2 regions of the Caulobacter sp. SRI_008 genome follow, and region 2 is predicted to be linked to the other one. Evidence: riboswitches for the same ligand, from Rfam matches in the RefSeq annotation. Region 2 holds a riboswitch; the other holds the start of a gene.
The links. A riboswitch is a leader RNA that binds a small molecule or an ion and turns the genes downstream of it on or off. The one in region 2 is predicted to bind glycine.

Region 1: it holds a riboswitch for glycine, as region 2 does, so the genes downstream of both, gcvT (glycine cleavage system aminomethyltransferase GcvT) here and AC2YHT_RS14675 (TonB-dependent receptor domain-containing protein) in region 2, are expected to answer to the same signal.

What each region holds. Positions count from the first base shown of each region.
Region 1 is NZ_JBYCZS010000032.1:45,812-56,673, forward strand. Features, by position in the region: gene AC2YHT_RS22920 (sensor histidine kinase) at 1-273, shown strand, start outside; gene AC2YHT_RS22925 (dihydrofolate reductase family protein) at 292-876, opposite strand; gene AC2YHT_RS22930 (DNA methyltransferase) at 1,062-2,144, shown strand; gene AC2YHT_RS22935 (hypothetical protein) at 2,156-2,539, shown strand; gene AC2YHT_RS22940 (hypothetical protein) at 2,544-2,930, shown strand; glycine riboswitch at 3,033-3,123, shown strand; gene gcvT (glycine cleavage system aminomethyltransferase GcvT) at 3,278-4,390, shown strand; gene gcvH (glycine cleavage system protein GcvH) at 4,409-4,774, shown strand; gene gcvPA (aminomethyl-transferring glycine dehydrogenase subunit GcvPA) at 4,897-6,240, shown strand; gene gcvPB (aminomethyl-transferring glycine dehydrogenase subunit GcvPB) at 6,237-7,808, shown strand; gene AC2YHT_RS22965 (hypothetical protein) at 7,941-8,363, shown strand; gene AC2YHT_RS22970 (hypothetical protein) at 8,360-8,794, shown strand; gene AC2YHT_RS22975 (F0F1 ATP synthase subunit B) at 9,091-9,597, opposite strand; gene AC2YHT_RS22980 (F0F1 ATP synthase subunit B family protein) at 9,611-10,144, opposite strand; gene AC2YHT_RS22985 (F0F1 ATP synthase subunit C) at 10,259-10,483, opposite strand; gene AC2YHT_RS22990 (F0F1 ATP synthase subunit A) at 10,532-10,862, opposite strand, start outside.
Region 2 is NZ_JBYCZS010000015.1:30,193-41,054, forward strand. Features, by position in the region: gene AC2YHT_RS14655 (LLM class flavin-dependent oxidoreductase) at 1-931, opposite strand, end outside; gene AC2YHT_RS14660 (alkene reductase) at 1,211-2,320, shown strand; gene AC2YHT_RS14665 (amidohydrolase family protein) at 2,339-3,301, opposite strand; gene AC2YHT_RS14670 (prolyl oligopeptidase family serine peptidase) at 3,370-5,334, opposite strand; gene AC2YHT_RS14675 (TonB-dependent receptor domain-containing protein) at 5,409-8,117, opposite strand; glycine riboswitch at 8,257-8,343, opposite strand; glycine riboswitch at 8,348-8,436, opposite strand; gene AC2YHT_RS14680 (ABC transporter substrate-binding protein) at 8,704-9,780, opposite strand; gene AC2YHT_RS14685 (response regulator transcription factor) at 9,834-10,496, shown strand; gene AC2YHT_RS14690 (sensor histidine kinase) at 10,493-10,862, shown strand, end outside.

The sequences.
Region 1 (10,862 bases), on a different contig from region 2:
ACGATCTATCTGGTCGTCAAGGACCGGCAGGTCATCGTCACGGTGATCGACGAGGGCGACGGCTTTCCGCCGGAGGAACAGGAAAAGCTGTTCATTCCCTTCTGGCGCGGCGGCGCCGACCGGCGCCTGGGTCGTCCGGGAAGCGGCATGGGCCTGACCCTGGCCGCCAAGCTGGCCGAGGCCCACGGCGGCAGGATCGTGGCCCGCAATCGCAGCGATCGCTCCGGAGCGCGGTTCTCGGCCTACCTGCCGCTACCGAACGACGACGCCTAGCCTGACCCCAAGCCTTCCCTACGCCTCCGCCACGCCCTGCGGCCCCGCCGCCCGGCCTCTCCCCCGTCCCGGCCTGACCGGCGGCAGTTCGTAGTCCAGCCGAACCACGCCCATGGCCAGGGCGGCCGTTCCTCGCAGCACCAGCCCCCGCGGCGCGCCGGTGCGTTCGGGAAAGAGGCGCAGGCCCTCGCCCAGCAGCACCGGCGCGATCAGCAGCGACAGGCGGTCCAGCGCGCCCTCCTCGGCGAAGGCGGCCAGCAGGCCCGCGCCGCCCACCACCCACGCGTCGCCGTCGTCGAGGTCGCGCAGGCGCTCGATCAGGTCGGGCACCCCCTCGCGCCAGAACTTCACCCCGCGCTGCACCGGATCTCCCCGCCGCGAGGTGACGACGAAGCCGCGCTTGCCGGCATAGGGCCAGCCCGTGCCAAGGCTCGGGATCAGGTCGTAGGTGCGCCGACCCATCACCACGGTGCCGACGTCGTCGATGAAGGCGCCGTAGCCGGGATCCACCTTGCGGAACGGCGCCAGCCACTGCACCCCGCCGTCCGCGTCGGCCACGCAACCGTCGAGGCTGGCGGCGATGAAACCGCGGATCAGCGCCATGCCCCTTCCCCCTCGTCCCGCCTCTTCGCGTCTCGGTCGAGTCCACAATACGGAACATTACAGGAACATCAAGCATCGTTAACCGATTTCGGATTCGCGATTAACCGTCGGCTAACCATGACCGTTCATTCCCGGGTAACCACGGGACTCCATGATTCCCTTGGGTGTTTTTCAGGGAAGCGGACATGTCCTTCGGGCCGGAAACCATCATCCAGGGCGACTGCATCGAGGCGATGAACGCCCTGCCCGAGAAGTCGGTCGACCTGATCTTCGCCGATCCGCCCTACAACCTGCAGCTCGGCGGCGACCTGCTGCGTCCAGACAATTCCAAGGTCGATGCGGTCGACGACCACTGGGACCAGTTCGAAAGCTTCGCCGCCTACGACAAGTTCACCCGCGAGTGGCTGAAGGCCGCCCGCCGCGTCCTCAAGGACGACGGCGCGATCTGGGTGATCGGCAGCTACCACAACATCTTCCGCGTCGGCGTGGCCGTGCAGGACCTGGGCTTCTGGATCCTCAACGACGTCATCTGGCGCAAGACCAACCCTATGCCCAACTTCAAGGGCACCCGCTTCGCCAACGCCCACGAGACCCTGATCTGGGCCTCCAAGAGCCAGAACGCCAAGCGCTACACCTTCAATTACGACGCCCTGAAGATGGCCAATGACGAAGTGCAGATGCGCTCGGACTGGACCATCCCGCTGTGCACCGGCGAGGAGCGCATCAAGGGCGCCGACGGCAACAAGGCCCACCCGACCCAGAAGCCGGAAGCCCTGCTCTACCGGGTGATCCTGTCGACCACCAAGCCGGGCGACGTGATCCTGGATCCGTTCTTCGGCGTCGGCACCACCGGCGCGGCCGCCAAGCGCCTGGGCCGCAAGTTCATCGGCATCGAGCGCGAGGCCGAATATGTCGGCCACGCCAAGGAGCGGATCGCCAAGGTCATCCCGATCGCTCCGCAGGACCTGGAAGTGATGGGCAGCAAGCGGTCCGAGCCGCGCGTGCCGTTCGGCACCATCGTCGAGGCCGGCCTGCTGCATCCGGGCGACACCCTCTATTGCTCGAAGGGCAACCACGTCGCCAAGGTCCGTCCGGACGGCTCGATCGCGGTCGGCGACCTGTCGGGCTCGATCCACAAGATCGGCGCCATGGTGCAGTCGGCCCCGGCCTGCAACGGCTGGACCTACTGGCACTTCAAGACCGACGCGGGCCTGGCCCCCATCGACGTCCTGCGCGCCCAGGTGCGCGCCAGCATGCCCCACGCCTGACCGGATCCGGCGTGAAAGAAGGCCCCATCGGCGTTCGCCGCTACTGGACGATCGGCTGCCTGGCCATCGGACTGACGGTGCTATGCGGCCCGGCCGTGCCCGACAAGGGACCGGTCAGCCTGGTCGGCCCGCTGATCGAGGCGGTCGGCTGCGCCATACTGGTGCTCATCGCCCGCCGCCGGCTGGGTCCGAAGGCCAACCTCGCCTTCATCGGCCCCGTGGTCGGCGCGGCGGTCCTCTGGAGCGTCTATCTCTGGGTCGGAAGCGCGGGCGTCGGCCCCGCGGCCAAGGCGACCACCTGGCTCGGCGTCACCCTGCTGGGCGTGGCCATGGGCGCGGTGCTGCAGTTCCTGATCGTCGGCTTCATCGGCCAGGGTGGCCGCACCAAGGCTTGAACCCGTGGACGAAGCGCTGCCCGATATTCCCTTTCCGCCTTCGCTGATGGAGATCGAAGTGATCTCCGATCGCGGCCTGCGGCTGGTCGTCGAGGCCGCGGAGGGCGAGACCTTCGAACTCAGCTGGGAGGTCACGGTTGGCGTTCTGGTGCGGGGCGACCCGTTTCCCACCGGCGGCCCAAGCACCCAGACGCTGGTCGAAGAACCACCCGACAGCCCGTTCCTGACCTTCATCCGCGCCGGCAGCCATGCCGATCCCTATTACGTCGCCGCCATGCAGGGCTTTCCGCCCGATCCGCCGAACGTGCTGCGACACTGGGCGCTTTGCACCCACGAGGCGCTGATCGAGGTGGCCTCTCTCTATCCACCGACGGTGAAGCGGCTGGCCTGAAGCCAAGCCGCGACGCGCCTTGAATCCCGGCGTCGCCAGATCCCCGCCCGCCCAGATCTCGGCCGCGCTTGACTCCCTCCCCCGCCTCGCTCATTGACCGCCTTGACCCTCGCGGGAGACGTCGGGATTCGCTCCCGAGGCCGAAGGCGCAACCGCCCCGGAAACGCTCAGGCAAAAGGACCGCGCGGGTTTAGGAACGCTGGAAAGTGGCAGCTTGCGAGAGCTGCCCGCCGAAGGAGCAAGGGCCTGTTTCAGGTCCGGAATCTCTCAGGTCAAAGGGACAGCGGGGGCGCTATCGCCAGGCGAAAGCCGGGCTTGCAGCGCCGTCCCCGTTTGGAGCCCTCCGCGTGTCCACCGAAGACCTCAAGAAGACCCCGCTCTACGACGCGCACGTCGCCGCCGGCGCGCGCATGGTTCCGTTCGCGGGCTACCACATGCCGGTGCAGTACAAGGACGGCGTGCTCAAGGAGCACCTCTGGACCCGCGAGCACGCGGGCCTGTTCGACGTCTCGCACATGGGCCAGGCCCGGCTGCGCGGCGAAAACCCCGCCAAGAGCTTCGAGAAAGTGGTCTCGGCCGACTACCAGGGCCTGAAGGCCGGCAAGCAGCGCTACGGCGTGCTGTTGAACGCCGACGGCGGGATCATCGACGACCTGATGACCGCCCGTCCCGACGACGATGGTCTGTTCGTCGTGGTCAACGGCGCCTGCAAGGACAACGACTACGCGATCATCGCCCGCGAGCTGGCCGGCGAAGCCACCGTCACGCGCCTGGAAGACCGCGCCCTGCTGGCCCTGCAAGGCCCCGAGGCCGCCGCCGTGCTGGCCGCCCACGTGCCGGAAGCCGCGCAGATGGTGTTCATGGACGCCCGCGCACTCACCGCGTTTGGCGTCGACGCCATCATCTCCCGCTCGGGCTACACCGGCGAGGACGGCTACGAGATCTCGGTGCCCGCCGACGCCGCCGAGCGCGTCTGGAACACCCTGCTGGCCGACGAGCGCGTCAAGCCGATCGGCCTGGGCGCCCGCGACAGCCTGCGCCTGGAAGCGGGCCTGCCGCTCTACGGCCACGACCTGGACGAGACCGTCTCGCCGATCGAGGCCGGCCTGAACTTCGCCGTCGGCAAGAGCCGCCGCGAGGCCGGCGACTTCCTGGGCGCGGCGCGCATCACCAAGGAACTGGCCGGCGAGCTGTCGCGCGTCCGCGTAAACCTCAAGGTGCTGGAAGGCGCCCCGGCCCGCGAAGGCGCCGAGATCGCCGACGCCGACGGCGCTGTGATCGGCAAGGTCACCAGCGGCGGCTTCGGCCCCAGCTTCGGCGGCGCCATCGCCATCGGTTTCGTGCCCCCGGCCTACGCCGTGCTCGGGTCGCAGTTGAAAGTCATCGTCCGGGGCAAGCCGGCGGCCGCCGAGGTCGTCGCCTCCCCGTTCGTTCCCACCCGCTACGTGCGCAAACTTTAAATCCAGAGGGCCAGGACAATGCGCTTCACCAAAGATCACGAATGGGTCGCCGTCGAAGGCGACATCGCCACCGTCGGCATCACCGCCTACGCCGCCGAGCAGCTGGGCGACGTGGTGTTCGTCGAAGTTCCGGAAGTCGGCAAGACGGTCGCCCAGGGCGAAGGCCTGGCCGTCGTCGAGAGCGTCAAGGCCGCCTCCGACGTCTACGCCCCGGTGTCGGGCGAAGTCGTGGAAGCCAACGCCGAGCTGGGCGATGCGCCGGAAACCGTCAACGCCGTGCCGGAAAGCGGCGGCTGGTTCGCCAAGCTGAAGCTCTCCAACCCGGCCGAGGTCGACGCCCTGATGGACCGCGACGCCTACGAGGCGTTCCTGGCGACGCTCTGACCCAGAACCCCTCCCCCTTGATGGGGGAGGGGCAGGGGTGGGGGTGACCCCACCGCCGCTACCACCCCATCCCCGGCCCTTCCCCCATCAAGGGGGAAGGGAGTTCGCTGCGGAAGCTTTTCATGCGCTACCTCCCCCTGACCCCCGAAGACCGCGCCGACATGCTCGGCGTGATCGGCGCGGGCTCGATCGACGAGCTGTTCGTCGACGTGCCGGCCGTCGCCCGCCGCAGCGAGCCTGTGGACCTGCCCCATCACGCCGGCGAACTGGAAGTCGAGCGCGAGATGCTCCGGCTGTCGCGCCGCAACCGCTCGGCCGCCGAGGGGCCGTTCTTCGTCGGGGCCGGGGCCTATCGCCACCACGTGCCGGCCACGGTCGACCACATCATCCAGCGGTCGGAATTCCTGACCAGCTACACGCCCTACCAGCCAGAAATCGCCCAGGGCACGCTGCAGGTGCTGTTCGAGTTCCAGAGCCAGGTCGCCGCCCTGACCGGCATGGAAGTGGCCAACGCCTCGCTCTATGACGGCTCCACCGCCACGGCCGAGGCCGTGATGATGGCCCAGCGCGTCACCCGCAAGACCAAGGCCGTGCTGTCGGGCGGCGTCCACCCGCACTATGTCGGCGCGGTCGAGACCCTGGCCCACGCCGCCGGCGTGACCACCCTGCGCCTGCCGGCCGCCATCGACGCCGAGGACGCGGTGATCGCCGCCATCGACGCCGACACGGCCTGCGTCGTCGTCCAGACCCCCAACGTCTTCGGCACGGCCACCGACGTGACCAAGATCGCCGAGGCCGCCCACGCAGCCGGCGCCCTGCTGATCGTGGTCACCACCGAGGCCGTCTCGTATGGCCTGCTGAAGTCGCCGGGCGCCATGGGCGCCGATATCGCCGTGGCCGAGGGCCAGTCGATCGGCAACGGCCTGAACTTCGGCGGCCCCTATGTCGGCCTCTTCGCCTGCAAGGAAAAGTTCGTCCGCCAGGCCCCCGGCCGCCTCTGCGGCGAGACCGTGGACGCCGACGGCAAGCGCGGTTTCGTGCTGACCCTGTCGACCCGCGAGCAGCACATCCGCCGCGACAAGGCCACGTCGAACATCTGCACCAACAGCGGCCTGTGCGCCCTGGCCTTCTCGATCCACATGAGCCTGCTGGGCGAGCAGGGCCTGCGCCAGCTGGCCTCGCTGAACCACCAGAAGGCGCTGGCCACGGCCAAGGCCCTGGCGGCCATCCCCGGCGTCGAGATCCTGACGCCGCGGTTCTTCAACGAGTTCGCCGTGCGCCTGCCCAAGGACGCCGCCGAGGTCGTCGAGACCCTGGCCGCCCACGGCGTCATCGCCGGCGTGCCCTATTCGCGCCTGGAGCCGGGCTCGGGCCTGGACGACGTGCTGCTGGTCGCGACCACCGAGACCACGCTCGACACCGACATCACCTTCTTCGCCAAGCTGCTGGCCGGAGCCGTCCAATGAGCATGAACAATGTCGGACGTCCCACCCGTCCCGAAGCTTCCAATGACGACGCCGGCTTCGCCTCCCTGTCGGGCGGCCGTGGCCTGCTGCAGGACGAGCCGCTGATCTTCGAACTGGGCGGCTGGACCAAGACCGGCGTCGACCTGCCGGACGCCGTCGCCGCCGACAGCGCCCTGGCCGGCCTGACCCGCGACGACGCCATCGGCCTGCCGGGCCTGAGCGAGCCGGAAGCCGTGCGCCACTACGTGCGCCTGTCCCAGAAGAACCACGCCATCGACCTGGCGCTCTATCCGCTGGGCTCGTGCACGATGAAGCACAACCCGCGCCTCAACGAGAAGATGGCGCGCCTGCCGGGCCTGTCGGACATCCACCCGCTGCAGCCGCAGTCGACGGTGCAGGGCGCCATCGAGCTGATGGACAACCTGGCCCACTGGCTGAAGACCCTGACGGGCATGCCCGCCGTCGCCCTTTCGCCTAAGGCCGGCGCCCACGGCGAGCTGTGCGGCCTGCTGGCCATCCGCGCCGCCCACGAGGCGGCCGGCAACGGCCACCGCAAGACCGTGCTGGCCCCGACCAGCGCTCACGGCACCAACCCGGCCACGGCGGCCTTCTGCGGCTATACGGTCGTCGAGATCGCCCAGACCGACGACGGCCGTGTCGACCTCGCCGACCTGGAAGCCAAGCTCGGCGACCACGTGGCGGCGATCATGGTCACCAACCCCAACACCTGCGGCCTGTTCGAGCGGGACGTGGTGGAGATCGCCCGCCTGACCCACGCGGCGGGCGCGTACTTCTACTGCGACGGCGCCAATTTCAACGCCATCGTCGGCCGGGTGCGCCCGGGCGACCTGGGCGTCGACGCCATGCACATCAACCTGCACAAGACCTTCTCGACGCCCCACGGCGGCGGCGGTCCGGGCGCGGGTCCGGTGGTGCTGAGCGAGGCCCTGGCGCCCTTCGCCCCCACTCCGTGGGTGGTGCATGACGACGGCGGCTACAAGCTGATCGAGGAAGCCGAGGGCGTCGCCGCCCAGGCCTTTGGCCGGATGAGCGCCTTCCACGGCCAGATGGGCATGTACGTGCGCGCCTACGCCTACATGCTCAGCCACGGCGCCGACGGCCTGCGCCAGGTTGCCGAGGACGCGGTGCTGAACGCCAACTACATCAAGGCCCGCCTCAAGGACCTGATGAGCCCGGCCTTCCCCGAAGGCCCGTGCATGCACGAGGCGCTGTTCGACGACGCCTGGCTGGAAGGCACCGGCGTCACCACGCTCGATTTCGCCAAGGCGATGATCGACGAGGGCTTCCACCCGATGACCATGTACTTCCCGCTGGTGGTGCATGGCGCGATGCTGATCGAGCCGACCGAGACCGAGTCGAAGGCCGAACTCGACCGCTTCATCGAAGCCCTCCGTCTGCTCGCGGAATCGGCCAAGGCCGGCGAGGTCGCGCGGTTCAAGAACGCCCCGCACCTGGCCCCGCTGAAGCGTCTGGACGAGACCCTGGCGGCGCGAAAGCCGAAGTTGAAGTGGAAACCTGTTGCCCCCGCGCCACTCGCAGCGGAATAGGCGCAACACAGGCACGAAAGCGGAACGGGGCGCCTTTACGGAAGGGCGCCCCGTTTCCATATGCACCGTGTGGGAAGAGGGGGCCGGCGCTTTGTCGGAAACCGGCGGACCACATACCCCGTTCAGCCCCCCATGAACTTCGCCATCGCCATGACGCCCGTGCGCCTCTCCGCCGCCGACGAACTCGCCCGCGAGCTTCTCGGCCGGATTATTCGCGGCCTGCTGGTGGCTTTGGGCCTGGTGTTCATCGCCGCGGGCTTTCTGATCGCGCCCCTGCCCGGCCCCATGGGCGTGCCGCTGACGGTCATCGGCCTGATGCTGGTGCTGCGTAACTCGTTCAAGGCCCGCAAGCAGTTCGTGCGCTTCCAGCACGCCCACCCCAAGCTGGTCTTCCCGCTGCGCCGCCTGCTGCGTCGCGAGCCGGAAGTCGTGCTGGTGGCCTGGCAGCAGGTGCTGCGCATCGAGAAGCTGGTCGTGCCGCGCCGCTGGCGGGTGGCCAAGCGCTGGCGCAAGTCCTTCAAGCGCCGGGGCCAGGTCAACCCGCGCGGCCAGTGAGCCCCCGCGACCCAAGGGTCGTCCGTCGCCTGTCGAGCCTGCGCCGCAGGCGACTGGCCTTCGTCCTTCGCGAGACCCTGGCCCGCGTCGCGCGGCTGCTGCTGATCGCCCTGGGCTGCCTGATCCTACTGGCCGGGGCGATCCTCACGCCCCTGCCCGGCCACGTCGGCCTGCCGCTGCTGGTCATCGGGCTGATGGTGGTGCTGCGCAACTCGTTCCAGGCCCGCCGCCGCTTCATCCGCTGGCAGAAGCGCCACCCCAAGCTGATCTTCCCGATCCGGAGGCTGATGCGCCGCGAGCCGGAGATCCTGCTGGTAGCCTGGCAGCAGCTGCTGCGGAGCGAGAAGGTGTTCCTGCGCCGGCCGGCCTGGCGGGTGCTGAAGCGGGGGCGCAAGGCTGTGCGGAAGTGGCTGAGGAAGCGAGCGGCCTAGTCAGAACCCTCTCTCTTAGAGAGAGGGAGGGGCCCGCCGCCGCAGGCGGTGGGAGGGTGAGAGGTTTCACCGTTGGCCGGCGAACCTCGATCCCTGCATCGCTCGTTCTTCGAGGGGCTTATCCGCCCCCTGGGGTGATCTCCGCTCCGCCCGTACCTTGTCCGGACAGACTGTAACCTCTCACCCTCCCACGCTCCGCGTGGGCCCCTCCCTCTCTCGATGAGAGAGGGATCCAGAACGAAAAAGGCGCGGCCCTTGCGAGCCGCGCCTTCGATCTTTCAGCCGTCCAAAGAGGACTACTGCAGCTTGCTGCCGATCTGGCCGATGGCCGCGTCGAGCAGAGGGTCGGCGCCGGTTCCGACGCGGGCCAGAAGCACCGCCTCGGCCGCCTGGGCGGCGAGATCGACGGCCGCGGCCTTGACGTCCGCGGCGGCCTGGGCCTCCGCCTGGGCGATCTTGCGCTCGGCCATTTGGGCGCGGCGCGTGATCTGCTCCTCGAGCTTTTCCTTGGCCTCGGCCGCCAGACGGACCGCGTCCGCCTTGGCCGCCTCGAGCATGGCCGAAGCCTGGCGCTCGGCTTCCTCGCGCTGGGCCTTGACCTCGGCGAGCAGGGCTTGCGCCTCCTCGCGGAGCTTCTGGGCTTCGTCGAGTTCGGCCTGGATCTTGGCGGCGTAGCCGTCAAGCGCGCCGAACAGGGCGCCCGGCAGGACCTTCAGAACGACCAGCAGGCCGAAGAAGATCACCAGGGCGACCAGCACCCAGAACTCCGGGTTGGAGAAGCTGAACAGGGATTCGTGTTCCATGGTCCGCTACTCCTTAGGCCAGAGCCGTCTTGAGCTCGGCGGCCGAAGCCGCCTTGCCCGTCAGCTTCTCGACGATCGCGCCGGCCGTCTCCTCGGCCACCGTGCGGACGTGGCTCATGGCCTCGTCGCGGGCGGCCTGGATCGAGGCTTCCGCCGCGGCCAGCTTTTCGGCCAGCACGGCTTCTTCCTTGGCCTGGCGCTCGGCGGCTTGCGCCGAAGCCTGGGCCTTGGCGTCAGCCGCGGTCTTCTGGGCCTTGGCGCGAGCCTCGGCCACCTCGGCGGCGGCCGCGCGGGCCTGCACCTCGGCTTCGTCCTTCAGACGACGGGCGTCGGCGATGTCGCCGGCGATCTTGGCGCCGCGCTCGTCGATCGCGCCGCTGACGCGGGGCAGCAGGCCCTTCGACAGCACGATGTAGAGAACGGCGAAGATGAGCAGCAGCCAGACGATCTGACCGCCCCAGTGCTGGAACTGGAGCTGCGGAAGACCGCCGCTTTCGTGTCCGGGGGCTTCAGTCGTCGCGACCGTGCCGTGATTTTCCGTCGCCATGGGCGAGGGCGCCTCTCAGCTAGCGCCTGCGGCCCGAAACGGGCGAGCAGGCTCGGTTCTTAAAGATCAAAGCGCGGCGAAGGCCGGGAACCGACCGTCGCCGCGCTCAGAGGATTACGAGAAGAGGATCAGGAAGGCGATGACCAGGGCGAAGATGCCCAGGGCTTCCGTCAGCGCCATGCCGAGGAACAGCATCGGACGCTCTTGAGCGGCGGCGGTCGGGTTACGCAGCGCGCCTTGGAAATAGTTGCCGAACATGACGCCCAGGCCGATGCCCGCGCCGATCATGCCGAGCATGGCCAGGCCAGCGCCGATGTACTTAGCGGCTTCCGCTTCCATTGTGAGGCTCCTTGAGAATTCAGAGATAGGTTGAAGAGAAAAGGGTGATCAGTGGCTGTCGAGGTGCACGACGTCGTTGATATAGACGCAGGCAAGCACCGCGAACACGAAGGCCTGCAGGAAGGCCACCATGAACTCTAGGGCCGTCAGGGCGACGACGGAGGAAAGGGCCAGCAGCGAACCGGCCCAGCCGATCGCGCCGAGACCGCCCAGGGCGATCACGAAACCGGCGAAGATCTTCAGCACTACGTGGCCGCCCAGCATGTTGCCGAAAAGACGAAGACCCAGGGTGATCGGACGGATCAGGAACGACAGGATCTCGATCGGCACCAGCAGGAAGTACAGCGGCCACGGCACGCCCGACGGGGCGAACAGCTTG
Region 2 (10,862 bases):
GGCCGAGCATGCTGTTGAGCGTGCCGATGCCGCTGTCGTAGTGCACCAGGCTGTCGAGCAGGGCGCGCTTGGCCCTGGCCTCCTCGACCGTCTCGCCCACCACCACGAAGGCCGCCGGCAGGATCTTCAGGCTGTCAGGATCGCGGCCGACAAGGGCCATGCGCCGCTTGATGTCGGCGTAGAAGGCCTTGGCGTTCTCAAGATTGGCGCCGGCCGCGAAGATCACCTCGGCGGTCTCGGCGGCCAGTTGGCGACCCGCTTCCGAGGCCCCGGCCTGGATGATCACCGGCCAGCCCTGGACCGGGCGGGCGATGTTGAGCGGGCCGCGAACCGAGAGACTGGGCCCCTTGTGGTCGAGCACGTGCATGCGGGTCGGATCGAAATAGAGGCCCGCCTCGACGTCGCGGACGAAGGCGTCGTCGGCGAAGCTGTCCCACAGGCCGGTGACGACGTCGTAGAACTCCCGCGCCCGGGCGTAGCGGGCGTCGTGTTCCATGTCCTCCTCGAGTCCGAAATTGAGCGCCGCGTCGGGGTTGGAGGTGGTGACGATGTTCCAGCCCGCCCGGCCGCCGCTGATATGGTCGAGCGAGGCGAACCGGCGGGCGATGTGATACGGCGCGTCATAGGTCGTCGAGGCCGTGGCCATCAGGCCGATGTTTTCCGTAACCGCCGCCAGGGCCGACAGCAGGGTGAAGGGCTCGAACGAGGTCACCGTGTGGCTGCGCTTGAGCGCGTTGATCGGCATGTTCAGCACGGCCAGATGGTCGGCCATGAAGAAGGCGTCGAACTTGGCGCGCTCCAGCGTCTGGATGAAGCGCTTCATGGCCGGGAAGTTGAAGTTGGCGTCGGCGATGGCGCCCGGATAGCGCCAGGCGCCGGTGTGGATGCTGACCGGACGCATGAAGGCGCCCAGCTTCAGTTGCTTGCCCATATCTCATCCTCTGGCCGGCAGGCCGCCGCCGACGACGCAGATAGGCGCCCCTCGCCTGCCTGGCCACGAGTGACGCCTCCTATTCCGATCGAAAATCGGCCGCCGCCCGAAATCCCCGGCGCAGTTTTTCTTCAACATCCGCGAGAAATCCCAAACCACCATTGTTTCCATTGAACTTTCGACTCCGAGTTGACGCCTGAAAATCCCCCTGTTCAGCACTGCTCATTATTCCCGCCCACCCATCGCATCCTAGCATCGAGCTTCCACGAGGGCTCGAGCATGACCCAGCATCCCAACCGTCGCCTGTCGCTGTTCGAACCTCTGACGCTGGGCGGGCTGGTCCTGCCCAACCGCATCGTCATGGCGCCGCTGGGCCGGGCGCGGGGCACGCCGGCCTCGCGCGAACCGACCGGCCTGGTGGCCGAATATTACGTCCAGCGCGCCGCCGCCGGGCTGATCATCTCCGAGGCCACCCACATCTCGGCCGAGACGATCAGTCGTCGCGGGACCACCGCGATCCACACCGAAGGCCAGGTGGCGGCCTGGCGAAAGGTGACCGACGCCGTGCACGAGGCGGGCGGCCGCATCTTCCAGCAGCTCTTCCACCTCGGCCGCAAGGCCGATCCATCCCTGCTGCCGGCCGGAAGCTGGCCCGGCGCGCCGTCGGCGATCGCCGCCAAGGCCCAGTTCGCAACGACCGACGGTCCCGAGCCTTTCCCCATCCCCCGCGCGCTGCAGCGCGACGACATCGCCCGCCTTGTCGAGGCCTTCGGCGTCGCCGCCGCCAACGCCCGCCGGGCGGGCTTCGACGGGATCGAGATCCACGGCGCCAATGGCTACCTGATCGACCAGTTCCTGCGCGACGGCGCCAACCAGCGCTACGACCTCTACGGCGGCGACGTCGAGGGCCGGGCGCGCTTCCTGTTCGAGGTGGTCGAAGCGGCCGCCGCGCACTGGCCCGCCAACAGGATCGGCGTGCGCCTCTCGCCTCATCCGCACACGGACGGCACGGCCGATTCAGCGCCCAGGCGGCTGGTCCGCCATGTGGCCCAAGGCCTGGCCGCGCGCGGTCTGGCCTATATCCACCTCGTCGAACCTGTCGCCACGGCGCCGTCCGAGCGCATCGCCCCGACCGTGCGCGAGGCGTTCGGCGCGCCCCTCATCGTCTGCGGCGGCTATGATCGGGCCTCGGCGGAAGCGGCCGTCGCCGAGAACGAGGCTGACCTGGTCGCCTTCGGCGCGGGCTTCATTGCCAATCCCGACCTGGTCGAACGCCTGCGCCGGGATGCGCCCTGGAACGCGCCAGATCCCTCGACCTTCTACAGCGGCGGCGCGGCCGGCTATATCGACTATCCCGTTCTTCGCATCGCCGCGGCGACGGCGGGGTAGGCTCTAGCTGCTGGCCCGCTAGTGCAGGATCGCCCGCCACTCGCTGTGCGAGAGTTCAGGCCAAGCATAGGCCGTCGAATAGTAGGTCTTCAGGTTCTCGGCGAACGGCCAGTCCGAGCCGGCGACGAACCGGTCGGGTCCGATCCGGCGGATGAGCCTGGCCATCTTCGCCCGCTCGTCGCGGGTCGCCTGCGCCTTGAAGACCTGGGCGAGATCGAAACGCAGATTGCGGACGGAATTGGGGTCCTGCTCAAAGGCGTCGGCGAAGGCGCCCAGGGCGTCGAGGGTGACGGCGTCGACGCCGCCCCATCCGCCGGCGTGGGCGATGACGACGGGCGCGCCGCCCGCCGCGGGCAGCACCTGGTCCAGAAAGACGTGGACGTCCCGCGCGCCGTAGTCGGACGCCCGGGTGCGCATGTGGATCATGATCGTCCAGCCGTTGTCGGCCGCGGCCCGGAACACCGCCGCCAGCCTGGCGACATGGTCGGGGTTGCGAAGATCGACGTCGGAATTGGTCAGATGCAGCTTCAGCCCGGTCACGGCGCGATCGCCCTTCCAGCGCACGATCTCGGCCAGGGCGTCGGGCGCGGTGGGATTGACGCTGACGAAGGCGGCGAAACGGTCCGGACGCGCCCGGGCCAGGCCTACCGTGAAGTCGTTGGCCTCACGCACGACGCCAGGCGCATCCGGCACGGGGTCGGCCAGGGGGCTCTCGGCGAGATAGGCCGTCGACATCAGCCAGCCCTTCCTGATCCCGGCCTCGTCCATGGCCTTCAGGGCGTCGTCGGCCGTCAGCGGCGCGGTGAACTTCGGATCGCACGGGCTCTTGCGCATAGGACTGGCGCAATAGGCCGGCAGGATCCTCAGGATCGCCGGCGAATGCACGTGCATGTGGTGATCGACAGGGATCTGGGCATGCGCCGAGGCGAGCGGCGCCAGCGCCAACGCCAGGGCCAGCGCCGCCCCAGGAGGAATGGACATCATCAGGCTCTCGGCTCGTGAAAAAGGAGACGGGGCGCGAAACCAGGTTCCGCGCCCCTGCCCCGCCCCTACTGGCCGCCCTCGCCCAGGAGGGTCTTTCGCCAGAACATGATGCTGGTCCAGAAGTAGTAGTCCTCGTTCTCCTTCTTGCGGAAGACGTGGCCCTCGTTCTTGGCCAGCAGGTGCCAGGCCGAACCGCCCTGGGCGCGGACGGCGGCGATCATCTGGTCGGCCTCGGAGGCCGGCACACGCGGATCGGTGCCGCCCGTGGCCACCAACAGCGGGATGGTGATCTTGCTCACGCTGGTCAGCGGCGAGATCTTCATCAGCTGGGCGCGCTGGGCCGGATCGCGCTCGTCGCCGTACTCCACCCGGCGCAGGTCGCGGCGGTAGGACTGGGTGTTCTCCAGGAAGGTGACGAAGTTGGAGATCGCGACGTAGCAGTTGGCGCCCTTAAGGCGCGGGCTGTAGTGCGTGGCCGAGGCGTAGCACATGTAGCCGCCGTAGGAGACGCCGTTGACGGCGAAGCGGTCGGCGTCGAGCGCCGACTCCTTGCCCAGGGCGTCGAGGAAGGCCCCGACGTCCCTGACCGAGTCCTCGCGCTTGAACGGCCCGTTGTCGAGGTTGACGAACCGCTTGCCGTAGCCCGACGAGCCGCGGACGTTGGGGAAGAACAGCGCCACGCCCAGCTCGTTGAGCAGGTAGTTGTTGCCGCCCAGGAAGTCGGGCCGGGTCTGGCCTTCGGGGCCCCCGTGGATGTCGATAATCAGCGGCCGCTTGCCGGGAAATTTGGCCGGGTCGGGCTGGTAGAGGAAGCCCGAGACGGTCTCGCCGTCGAAGCTCTTGATCTCGACAAGGCGCGGTTCGACGTTCTTGGCGGGGTCGAGGCCGCCCGTCTCGCTGTGGGTCCACTGGGTGACCTTCAGCGACTTGGGATCGATCGAGAAGGCGTCGCCGGCCACGCGGGCGGCGGCCATGCTGAGGCCGATCTCGCCCCAGGGCGAAACCTGGATCGCCGGGCCGATGCTGTAGGGGATCACGCCGGCCGGCAGGCCGTCGACCTTGCGCACCGCCCCGCTCGCCAGGTCGAGCACCCGCACCCGCGAGACGCCCGCTTCGTTGATCGCATAGACCGCGAAGGCGCCGTCGGGCGACAGGGAGAAGTCGCTGACGTCCCAGCGCGTCTCCTTGCTGACGGCGACGAAGGCCCCGGTCTTGGGGTCCAGGCGGCCCAGGCGCAGGAAGTCGGAATTCAGGTCCGAGGTCAGCCAGACCGCGCCGTCATGGCCATAGCGCGGCTCGACGAAGGAGGCCTTGGCCTTGGGGTCGGTCAGCGGCTTCATCACGCCGCTGGCGAGGTCGAGTTCGAAGACCTGCGCCTCGTTGATCGACATGCGATTGAGGACGAGAGCCTTGGCGCCGTCGGCCGAGAAGTCGGCGATGTTCCAGCCGCCGCCGGAGACCTTGGCGACCAGACGATCGGTCTTGGGATCGCTGGGATCGACGACATAGAGGTCCATGTCCGCGCCGTTGCGGCGCGAGGAGGCGTAGCCAACCAGGCGGCCGTCGGGCGACCAGGAGCCGAACCAGTTGCGGCTCTTGCCGTCAGTCAGCAGGCGCGGACGGCCGTCCTTCAGCAGGTAGAGCTGGTAGAATTCGTCGCCGCCGCGATCCTTCTGGATCAGCAACCCCTCGCCCTTGGGCGACAGGGCGGCGGCCAGGATCGGCTCGGCCTCGAAGCTAAGCTGACGACGGTCGGCGTCGGGCCTGGCGACGCTGTGGACCTGATCGGAACCGCCGAAGCGGGTCTTGACCAGCATCGAGCGGTCGGCGGCGTTCCAGCCCAGGAAATTGGCGTGACGGGCCTGCAGATAGGGCGTGGTGGCCGCCACCAGCTCCTGCGGGATGGCCGGCGGACCGTCGGCGACGATCGCGGAAGGCATTGGGGCCAAGGACGGGGGAACAGTCTGGGCCATGACGGCCCCGCCGCTCGCCAGGGACAGGGCGAGCGCCAGAGTGAGACGGGAGATCATTGGGGACACCAATCAGAAAGGAGGGGCGCCGCCGGCCCGGGGGACACAGCCGGCGGCGCGGAGCCGGTTCGGACCTAGAAGCGCATCCGCGCGCCGAGGGTCACGTACCGACCGATCACGTCGTAGTAGGGCGAGTAGAGCGAACCGATCGGCGGATCCTTGTCGAACAGGTTCGTGGCGTTGGCGTAGAGCTCGACGTCGTGGCCGCGGTACTGCGGCAGCTTCGCCTGCACGCCCAGATCGAAGTAGGTGTAGGCCTTGATGTGGCCGTTCACGATGTCGACCGTGTTGTTGTAGTTGCCCGGCGAGAGGTAGCGGGCCCGCAGGTTGCCGCTGAAGATCCGGCCCGAGTAGTCGACGCTGCTGACGACGCGGAATTCCGGCACGCCCAGACCGAACGAATAGCCCTGCGAGCGGACATATTCGATCTCGCTGACGCCGTCGTTGGTCGTCATGCTGTGGACCCAGGTGGCCAGGGTCTTGAAGCGCAGGCGGCCTTCCAGGCTCGACAGAACGCGGTCGGCGTTCATCGAGTAGGAGATCTCCGCATCGATGCCGTCGGTCTTGTAGTTGGCCAGGTTGACGTAGGTCGAGACGATCCGGGTGATCGTGTTGCTGCTGTCGCGGGTGATCCGCGAGCACATGTCGGCGTTGCCGGCGGCGCAGCGGGTCACGATGTCCTGGGCGGAAATCGTGGTGATCACGTTGTCGATGTCGATGTTGTAGTAGTCGAGCGACACGTTGAAGCCCGGCAGCGCGGGCGGCGAATAGACGACGCCGGCCGTGAAGGTGTTGGCTGTTTCCGGCACGAGGTCGGGATTGCCGCCGCCGTTCGTCAGCACATAGACACTGGAACTGGTCAGCGGATCGACGATGGTGTTGTAGCCGGTGGTGCTGGTGGTGAAGAGCTCGGTCAGGTTGGCCGAACGGATGTCGCGGGACTCGGTGACCCGGCCGCGGAAGCCCGGGAAGAACTCGTTGGTCGCCCCCAGCTTCCAGGACCAGATCGAGCCGGTGGTGTTATAGTCGCTGACGCGGGCGGCGGCGTTGATCTCGAGCTTGTTGAACACCGGCACGTCGCGGACGACGGGCACCAGCACTTCGGCGAAGGCCTCCTTGACGTTGAAGCTGCCGGCCATGGCCGAGAAGCTGAAGGTCGTGAAGGCCTTGGCCGTGTCGAGCGCGCCGACCGAGCGATCGACCGACTCCTTGCGGGCCTCGGCGCCGACGGCGATCGAGACCGGACCGGCCGGCAGTTCGAAGGGCTCGCCGCGCAGGCTGAAGCCGCCGACGTCGAGCTTGCTGGTCTCGCGCATGCTGGGCGTGCCGGTGACATAGGCGATGGCCGCGGCCGAGGGCGAGCCTTCGCCGAACAGGTTGATCGGCACGCAGCTGGTGGTCGGATCGGTCAGGGCGATACGGCAGATCGCATTGCCCGTGCTCGGGTCGATCACCGAGTCCACGGCGTTGGCGTAGTTCTGGGTCAGCAGGAACCCGGGGGTGTCGATGTTGTTCTCGTTCTCCCCGTGGCTGTAGTAGGCGCTCCAGCGCCAGCCGTCCCCGAAGTTGCCGTCGAGGGCGATCGTCCCCTGGGTGGAGAGGCGCTCGAAATCGATCCGCGAATAGGACAGGTCGCTGTTGAAGCGGCCCATGGTGAACGAGGTCTGGCCCGCCGTGACCATCGCCGAGCGCACCTCGTCGGAGAGGAAGGCGTTGTCGATGCTGATGGTCAGGTTGCCGCGGTTGTGGTCGCCGAACCAGATGTAGTTGTTCCACATCCGCGAATGGCGCAGTTCGGCGGTGAGCTTGACGTTGTCGGTCAGGTCGTAGGTGACGCTGGCCAGGGCGCTGTAGCGGCGTTGCGGCGTGACCAGCGGGCTGAGGTCGTCGTTGGACGGGCCTTCGCCACCGACCGAGTTGGTGCCGATGACCGTGCCATAGTCGAAGTCGCGCAGGGAGCCGTCGGCGTTGAAGGCCTTGCCCTTCAGCACGCCCGACAGGATCAGGCCGCCATAGGCCGCGTTGGAGAAGCCGACGTCGGGAGCCAGCTTGTAGCGGCCGTCGCCGTTGGAGACGGTCGCCCAGCGGCCGACATTGGGACGGCTGGTCTTGGGCGTGACGCCCTCGTTGTTCAGGTACTCCCCGCCGATGACGAAGTGGCCGCGGCCGTCCGCGAAGCTCTTGCCGCCGGCCGCCTCGATGCGGACTTCCTCGGCGTCGTCATAGGACGAGATGCCGCCCTGCACGCCCATCTTGAAGCCGGTGAAGTTGCGATCGATCGCCAGGTTGACGACGCCGGCCACGGCGCCCGAGCCCCAGGCCGCCGAGGCGCCCCCGGTGACCACGTCGGCGCTCTTGAGCAGCACGGTGGGAACGACGTTCAGGTCGTTGTCGCCGGCGAAGCGGCGGCCGTCGATCAGCACCAGGGTGCGGCTGATGCCGAGGCCCCGCAGATCGACCGGCGCGTTGCCCGCGCCGGTGTTGGTGCCCGTGGTCTGCGCCGAGGTGGTGGCGCGGAACTGCGGCAGGTCGTTCAGGGCCGCGGCGACGTTGGGACGCGCGCCGACGCTGAGGTCTTCGGCCGAGACGTGCACGGTGGGCGTCGGCGCCTGGAAGCCGGCGCGATCGATGCGCGAGGCGGTGACGACGATTTCGCCGACGCTGCTGTCATCCTTGTCGGTGTTAGCGGCCTGGGCGTAGGCCGCGCCGTGCAGCGCGAGCGCCGCCGGCAGAATGCTCGCGCCAATCAACAGGGCGCGGCGGGTTTGACGTGAAATTGCCAAGTGAGATCCCCTCTCAAGTATGCAGTCGACAGTCGCCCGCGCCCCCGACGTCACACTTGAGTGGACGTTCCAGAGGCCGCGGCCCGCCACCGGCGCACCACGCGCCGCTCGCGAAACCGCAAGGCGTTCCTCTGCCCCCGCTGTCTTGTGGCCTGAGAGATTCGGAACGCGACGCGCCCTTGCTCCTTCGGCGAGGCGCCTCGTTCAGAGGCGACTGCTTTCCAGCTTCCTTGTGCTCCGCGGTCCTTTTGCCTGAGCGTTTCCGGGGCGGTTGCGCCTTCGGCGTCGGGTCGAACCTGATCTCTTCCGCAAGAGCCAAACCAGTACGAACGGTTCGGCGCGAGGCGTCAAAACGCCCTCATCCGGCATGAATTGCCCGCACACTCGGAAATGTCGGAATGATATTCCCAGAGCCCGAACAGCCTGCCTCCGCAAGTTCGCGGAGGCCTCCCGCGCTCAGGGGACGTGACAGGTCGGTGACAGCTTCGACGTCGCCGCGCGGAACCCAAGAAATGGGTGAAGCCCCGAGCCGACCGACCCGATCGCCGCAGTTATGGGCAGCAAGTGCTCAAGGCGTGACCAGATATCAGCGGCCGGCCGCCCCGCTCTTCCAGCGGGCCAGAAGTTCGGCGCGCCGGCCCTGGTCGAAATTGGCCAGCAGAGCGGGCCCGACGCGAATGGGACGCCCGCCCGCGGGAGGCGTCGCGCCCAGCCCTGGACGGATCGGGGTCAGGCGCACGTCGAGCAGAACCCGCTGCCCCGCGTCCGACATCAGATAGTCCAGGAACAGGCGCGCCGCGCCGGGATGCCGCGCGGTGCGGGTGATGAAGGCGACCCGCGAAATCGACAGGTGATAGTCTTCCGGAACGACATAGCCGACGTCGGCCTCGTGCTTGCGCACGTACCAGTCGGCATAGGACCCGTTCATGTCCAGGGCCAGCAGGTGCTCGCCGGACGCCACCCGATCCAACATCGGCCTGCCGGGCACGTAGGTGCGCACGCCGGTCGCGCCGATCGCATCGTACAGCGCCCAGGCGTCCGGATAGAACTGGGTGTTGCTCGACAGATAGAAGAACCCCATGCCGCTGCGCTCGGGATCGTACATCGCCACCTTGCCGCGCCAGCGCCCGGGGTCGGCGCGCAGGGAGGCCAGCAGGGCCGCGTGACTGCGCGGCGCCTCGCCGCCTTTCAGGAGCCGCTTGTTGTAGACGAAGACGATCGGCTCGCTGGTGACGCCAAAGCCCTGGTCACGCCACCGCGCCCAGGTGGGCAGGTTTCCGGCCTCGGGACTACGATAGGTCTGGGCGTAGCCATCGTTGATCAGCTTGACCTGGGTGTCCATCGCCGAGGTCCAGACGACGTCGGCGACAGGCTCGCCACGCCTGGCTTCCTCGATGACCCGGGCCTGCATGTCGCGCGAGGTCAACACGACGAACCTGAGCTTCACCTTTGGAAATCGGCGCTCGAAATCCTCGACCAGCCGCTGGTGCACGTCGTTGTTGATATAGACGACGACCTCGCCTTCCCGCTCGGCCCTGCGGACGTCCCAGCCGCTGGTGGCCTGCCCGGGCGCCCGCGGCGCGCATCCCGCCATGACCGAGACAAGGGCGATCACGCCGAGCACGGCGGCGGCGAAACGGGCTCCCTTGACCTGGACTGGCAATCGGCGTCGGATGGCCGCGCTCCTTCAATGTGAAGCCTGCCGCTACATCCCCGATGAAGATACTCGTTGTCGAGGATGATCTGCTCCTCCGCCGTTCGCTGATCGCCACGCTCGAAAGCGAAGGCCACGCGCCCGTCTGCGCCGAGACCGGCGCCGAGGCTCTGTCCCTGGCCGCGCGGTCCGACTTCGACGCCATGGTCCTCGACATCGGCCTGCCGGACATCGACGGCTTCGAGATCCTGGGCCGCCTGCGCCGTGAGGGCTTCTCCACGCCCATCGTCGTCCTGACGGCCAGGGACGCCGTGCAGGATCGCATCGCGGGCCTCGACATGGGGGCGGACGACTACGTGCTGAAGCCCTTCGACCCGTTCGAACTGGTGGCGCGGGTGCGCGCCGTCGTCCGGCGCAAGGGCGGCTACGCCACGCGCAACGTGAGCGTGGGCGCCCTGACCTGCGACTGGGAAGCCGGCGCGGCCTGGATCGGCGAGCGCCGCCTGGACCTGCGCCCCCGCGAATGGGCGGTGCTGCGCGCGCTGGCCACGCGGCCAGGCCGGGTCGTGGATCGGGCGCAATTGGCGACCGAGGTCTTTCCCGACGATCAGTCGGTGCAGCCCAACGCCCTCGACGTCCATGTCGGGCGCCTGCGACGCAAGCTGCTTCCGGACGGTCCCAGACTGCAGACCCTGCGCGGCGCCGGCTACCGGCTCGATCCGTGAAGCCGCGCCGCCCCAGCCTGATCGGGCGCCTGCTCATCGCCCAGGTCGCACCGCTGGCCTTGCTGGGCGCGGCCCTCGCCCTGGCGGGCGCCCTGGCCGCCATGCAGGTGGTCGAGAAGACCTCGGACCGCCTGCTCGCCGGATCCGTCGCCTCGATCGTCGCCCAGGTCGGAAGCCGGGATGGCCGGGCGCAGGTCGCCCTGCCGCCCTGGTCGCTGGGCCTCCTCGACAGCCCGGAACGCGACGCGGTGTTCTACGCCGTCCGGGAAGGTCCCCGCCTCGTCACCGGCTACGAAGACCTGCCGCGCCCGCCCGCGCCGGCGCCCAACGAAACCAGCTTCAGCTACGCGGAAATGCGCGGCTACA